DNA from 2 places in the Pseudogracilibacillus sp. SO10305 genome. Region 1 is predicted to be linked to the other one. Evidence: predicted binding sites of a transcription regulator. Region 1 holds the regulator's gene; the other holds the start of a gene.

Region 1 (3,220 bases):
TTGTTGCATCTGTTTTCACGATCATTGCATCCAATTTTCATTCGTTGCATCTGTTTTCGCGTTCATTGCATCCAATTTTCATTTATTGAATCTCTTTCTGCAATCATTGCATCTATTTTTTACCACCTCTCTCCTACCCACGCTCCATCCAACCTATTTTTCATTTCGTCACTTTTTTAACTACTTATTACATCTGTTTTTTCCTATTTTTATGATATGATGATTTTATGAACATATAGTAGAAAGAAAAAGGAGTTTTGTCTTTTGTTTCCGAAAAAATATTGGTTTGTTTTATTAACATATTTCCTTATGTTTGTGTTTACCGCATTTGCACCGCTTCTTTTGCATTTTGGTCTAGGAATTGATGGAGCGAGTTCCATTGTATATGCGAATGTGATTGGGTTTATTGGTGCGTTAATAATCGTCCTCTTATTAATGTGGGAGTTTTTAGCAAAAGAAAAAAGGGAATTCCCTATATCAGTTGGGACAATTATTGGTTGGACATTTTTAGGGTTAATTATGGCGTATGCATCGCAAATTATTGCAGCGACAATTGAAACGGATTTACTCGGTATTAAAGTAGGATCAGAAAACACGGAAATGATCGTTGACTTCGCTCGTCAAAGTCCACTATTCATTCTAGTACCTGCTATCGTCGGACCGATATTAGAAGAACTAGTTTTCCGAAAGATTTTATTCGGCACATTTTATAAAAGATGGAACTTTTTAGTTGCCGTCATTTTATCATCACTTATTTTCGCGGTGCTACATATGGATCTAGTTCATACATTAATTTATTTTGCAATGGGTGTTGTGTTCGCGTTCTTATACGTTAAAACGAAACGGATAATCGTGCCAATCCTCGTGCACATGTTAATGAACACGATTGTCGTAGTAACACAATTATCAATTGATCCAGAATTATTGAAAGAACTACAAGAACAAGCATCATTCATCTTTTTTGGAGGGTAATCATTCATGAAAATGGGCATTTTTTATCTCGTACTCGGAGCACTATTTACGTACATGGCGGTTGTAAGCATCACAGACTCCATTTGGAATATCACAACCATTTTATTATTAGTTGTGGCCGCACTCGACTTTGGCGTAGGTTTCCGTTATATCAAAACGAGTATTGCAAATCGTAAAGGCGAATAAATTTCAAATTAACTTGGGCAAATCAAAGGTGAATTAATTTTCCCCATAAACGAAGTCCAAGCATAACAAAAAAACAGCACAACTTTCGTGCTGTTTTTTATTCGTTCATCGGATAATTTTTTAAGAAGTAAATAAAAGATTGTAATTCCACAGACAAATCAATATGGTGAATACGTACATCATCTGGAATCGTCAATCTTGCAGGGGTAAAATTCACAATCCCTTTTATACCGCAGTCAATCAAGCGATTCGCGATATCTTGCGCGGCAGCAGCTGGAACGGTCAAAATTGCTACTTCTACTCCATTTAACTTCTCCTCTAACTGTTCAATCGGATAAATTGGAATATTACCGTTCTCCGTTTTAGCAGTTTTTTTCGAGCGGTCAAATGCCATAACAATTTTCGTATTATTGCTTTGTGAGAAATTATAATTTAATAATGCAGTACCTAAATTACCGACACCGATTAACGCAACTTCTGTAATCGAATCTTGTTCAAGTGTATCTTTGAAAAACTGCAATAAATACTCCACATTATAGCCATATCCTTTTTTCCCCAGTGCACCAAAATATGAAAAATCTCTACGGATTGTTGCTGAATCTACCTTCACTGCATCACTCAATTCCTTAGAAGATACACGTGTTTTCCCTTGATTATGTAAGTTTAAAATAAAGCGATAATATAATGGCAATCGTTTTGCTGTCGCTTGAGGTATTTTCTTCTCCATCCAAATCTCCTTCTCCTTCACGGTAATGACCAATTATCGTTTAAAATCACCTGATTTACCACCTGTTTTTTTCAGTAAATATGTTTGTCCTATAATAATGCCTTTATCCACAGCTTTACACATATCATAAATCGTTAACACTGTTGCAGATGCAGCAGTTAACGCCTCCATTTCAACTCCTGTTGAACCTTTTGTTTTCACTAATACTTCAACATGTAATTCATATTGGAATTCCTCTTTTTCTTCCCATTCAAATGTAATATCCACACCACTTAATTGTAATGGATGGCACATCGGAATCCAATTTGACGTATTTTTTGCAGCCATTACCCCTGCTACTTGTGCTACTGCTAAAACATCGCCTTTTTTCATATCATTATTTGCAATTTTTTCATAAATTTCTTTATGTAAAAGTACACTCGTTTTTGCAATTGCTGTTCGGTGTGTCACTTCCTTATTCGTAATATCAACCATCTTTGCTCGGCCTTGTTCATTAAAATGAGTGAATTGAGACATCCCGCTTCCCTCTTTCTATCAGTCGTTTCTTTTTAGTGTATCAAAAAAAATCGTATCTGTCTGATATGACTCCTTATTTTCTATCCCAGTCGTTGCCTTTCTAACCTAGAATACTGTACAATCATAGAAGATGAGGTGAACAATGATGATTATTATGCAATTAAGAAATATCGTAAAATCTTTTCTCGGAGATAATATCATATTAAACAATATATATTTAGAAGTTAAAAGTGAGGATAAAATCGCCATTGTCGGAAGAAATGGTGCTGGTAAATCGACATTATTAAAAATTATGACTGGCGAATTACCGTATGATGAAGGGGAACTTTTTATTCACCGTGATGTCGAAATCGGTTATTTAGCACAACATAATGACCTACACTCGGAACGTACATTATGGGAAGAATTATTAACAGTTTTTCAACATTTAATAGATGAAGAAAATGAATTAATCGCCCTTGCAGAAAAAATTGAATCCGTCAGTTCGCGTGGTGATTATGATGAAAAAATGATCAATGAATATAGTCGACGCCAGGAAGCGTTTGAATCAGATGGAGGATATCGTTTTAAAAGTGATATAAGAGGTGTTCTCATCGGATTAGGCTTCCCTGAAGAACAATTCTCTTTAACAATTAATGAATTAAGTGGTGGGCAAAAAACAAGACTCGCCCTTGGAAAACTTTTATTAAAAAAACCAGAACTTTTAATATTGGACGAGCCGACAAACCATTTAGACATTCGTACATTAACTTGGTTGGAGAACTATTTACTGAATTACGATGGCGCTATCGTCATTGTTTCACACGATAGATACTTTTT
Region 2 (3,220 bases), on a different contig from region 1:
CATTGGAAGATGTAACAGTCGCACCACCATTTTTTCCGACAAATTGTTTAATTTCAGCTGTAGAATTTACATACGTTAAGGGAATTATTGTATCACCGAATGTTTGTTGTAATGTTTCCCAACAGCGTTCCGTTTGCTCTATGTTTGCTGTATCTGCTAAGGAACAACCAGCACGTAAGTCTGGTAGTAATACGGTTTGTTCTTCTTTTGTTAACATATCTGCAGTTTCTGCCATAAAATGTACACCACAAAAGACAATAAATGCAGCTTGATCATTTTTTTCGCAAAGTTGAGCGAGTTGTAAAGAGTCCCCAGTGGCGTCGGCGAACTGAACGACCTCATCTTTTTGATAATGGTGTGCTGGAATAAAAAGTTTATCTCCAAATTTTTCTTTCAACTTTTTCACTCTATTCTCCATTTCTTCCATTGTTAAATTTTTATATTTTGTAGGGATTGTTGTACCTTGCTGAAATAAATCAATAAATTGTACCATTTTAATACCCTCCTTCAATCATGACGCTTATATCTAAAGCTTTTACAGAATGAGTTAAAAACCCTAATGAAATAAAATCTACTCCGACATGCCGGAATTCATTAATTGTATTAAGTGTTATCCCACCAGATGCCTCCGTGTAAATGTGCTTTGGTACTAGTGGAAGTAGTTGCTGAATTTCATATGGGGTACGATTGTCGAACATGATGATGTCACATTTCGCATCAACGGCTTCCATTACTTGTTCCTTCGTTTCAGTTTCCACTTCGATTTTTATCATTGGACCGACTTGTTCTCTTACTTTTTGAACAGCATTTTTGATAGACCCTGCGGCCACGATGTGATTATCTTTAATCATAGCGCCGTCATATAAACCATTTCGATGATTCCATCCTCCCCCACAAGAAACTGCATATTTTTCAAATATCCTTAAACCAGGCGTTGTTTTTCTCGTATCACAAATTTTAATAGTTGGATCATTGAGCTTTTGAACAGCATGATTTGTCGTTGTTGCTATGCCACTCATGCGCTGAATTAAATTTAAAATAACTCGTTCACCGACTAAGATAGAAGGGATGGGTCCCGTCACTTCGGCGATAGTTTCTTGTTTCTTTATAGATTGTCCATCTTGTTTTTTTAATGTAACCCGAATGGATGGGTCAATCATGTGATACATATGCTTGATGATGGATATTCCGGCGATGACTCCTGCTTCTTTTGCGTAAAAATATGCTTTTGCTGGCTCTTTCTTTGTAAAAATAGACATTGTAGCTACATCTTGATGTCCAACATCTTCTAAATAAAATTGTTTCAATTTTTCTTTGATTAAGACTTCGTTCATGTTAACTCCTTTCTTGTGATTTACTTCACATGACTATGATGTTTATTTTGACATTCATACGAATATATGTCAATACTAGTGACAAGACACACGTAATTTTAAGGAGTGACAATACTTGATTTATTTAGATTATGCAGCAACAACTCCAATGAGTGAAGTTGCTTTATGTGCGTATAATGAGGGGAGTCAATTGTATTTTGGTAATGCGAGTAGTTTACATGATATTGGAATGAATGCTAGGGATGCTTTACAACTCTGTCGAAAACAGCATAGTTTATTTTTAAATGGAGAAACAGAAGGGATATATTTCACCAGTGGGGGTACAGAAGCGAATATACTTGCTATATTGTCGATTGTACAAGCATATAAAAGCAAAGGAAATCATCTAATTACGACAAAAGTTGAACATGCATCGTTGTTTCATTTATTTCAGCAATTGGAAAATGACGGTTTTGAAGTGACTTATTTAGATGTAAATGAACACGGTACAATTCAGTTAGATATATTAAAACAAGCTATTCGTCCAACTACGATTTTAGCTTCTATCCATCATGGAAATGGAGAAATTGGGACAGTTCAACCCCTAGAGGAAATTGGAGAGATTTTAAAGGCTCATCAAATCATATTTCACTCCGATTGTGTACAAACGTATGGAGAAATAAAAATTGATGTGAAAAAATGTAAAGTAGATAGTATATCTGTTTCTAGTCATAAAATATACGGTCCAAAAGGGGTTGGATTTTGTTATATAAGTCCATCTGTATTATGGAAGAGTATTTACGATGGAACGACACACGAAGATGGTTTTCGCCCTGGAACGGTTGATGTGCCGTCTATTGTATCTTTTACTGCTGCAGCACAACATATGATGGAAACAATGGAGGAGCGCGCAGCAAATTATAATCAATTACGTACTTTATTTTTACAAGATATAAAGAAACTTTCTGATAAAATAATGGTGGAACAGTCATTAGAAGCGCAGTTACCTCAAATTATAGGCTTAACTTGTTTGCACGTACAAGGGCAATACATGATGCTAGAATGTAATCGGCATGGTATTTGCATATCAACAGGTTCAGCATGCCAAGTTGGAATGGAGAGTCCATCAAGAACAATGTTAGCGATAGGAAAGTCGGAATCTGAGGCGAAATGTTTCATTCGTATTTCTTTAGGGAGTAAAACGACAAAAGAGGAATTAGAACGAACAGTAATAGTAATGGAGCGTATTTTTCAATCGCTTCCTTCTTTATGAGGCATGCAAATAAATTATTTCGTTTATGTGTACTATGTTTGATACAGTAATAGTAAGGAATAAAATAATAATCTATAAAAGGTGATTAGATGCATATAATCGATGCGCATATTCATTTGGATATGTATGAGAATAAAAATAGGCAAAGAATCTTAACCGAATTAGAGGCAGAGAAAATAGCCATGTTAATTTCTGTATCGAACGATTATCAGTCAGCGGTAAAAACATTACAAATAGCGATGGACGACCATCGTATAAAGCCCACATTTGGTTACCATCCTGAACAGCCATTACCATCAATGGTGGAAATGAATCAGTTTTTTACTTGGATAGAACAAAATAAAGAAAAAATGATAGCGATTGGTGAGGTAGGATTACCATATTATTTGCGAAAAGAAAATGAACAAATAGAACTAACTCCGTATATACAACTATTAACTAGATTTATTGAATTATCTGTGAGAATGGATAAACCGATTATTTTGCATGCTGTGTATGAAGATGCACCACTAGTATGTACATTATTGGAAGAGTTCAGCGTGAAAAAAGCTCACTTTCATTGGTTTAAAGGAGATCAAAAAACATTAGAACGAATCATTCAACAAAATTATGTTATTTCGGTTACACCAGATGT

Evidence for each region. The regulator Rex, encoded in region 1, represses fermentation and respiration genes when NADH is low (regulators of the CRP and FNR family bind a similar motif). The targets are predictions, from matches to a motif close to TTGTGAAATATTTCACAA.
Region 2: nadC (carboxylating nicotinate-nucleotide diphosphorylase) is a predicted target of Rex. The motif match lies at 1,348-1,365, and genes of this name have one in related genera.

Annotation. Positions count from the first base shown of each region.
Region 1 covers NZ_JAXHDE010000010.1:109,534-112,753, forward strand. The annotation lists gene SPD45_RS09485 (CPBP family intramembrane glutamic endopeptidase) at 265-972, shown strand; gene SPD45_RS09490 (YdiK family protein) at 979-1,158, shown strand; gene SPD45_RS09495 (redox-sensing transcriptional repressor Rex) at 1,256-1,885, opposite strand; gene moaC (cyclic pyranopterin monophosphate synthase MoaC) at 1,919-2,401, opposite strand; gene abc-f (ribosomal protection-like ABC-F family protein) at 2,544-3,220, shown strand, end outside.
Region 2 covers NZ_JAXHDE010000011.1:13,768-16,987, forward strand. The annotation lists gene nadA (quinolinate synthase NadA) at 1-493, opposite strand, end outside; gene nadC (carboxylating nicotinate-nucleotide diphosphorylase) at 495-1,334, opposite strand; gene SPD45_RS09625 (IscS subfamily cysteine desulfurase) at 1,450-2,586, shown strand; gene SPD45_RS09630 (TatD family hydrolase) at 2,676-3,220, shown strand, end outside.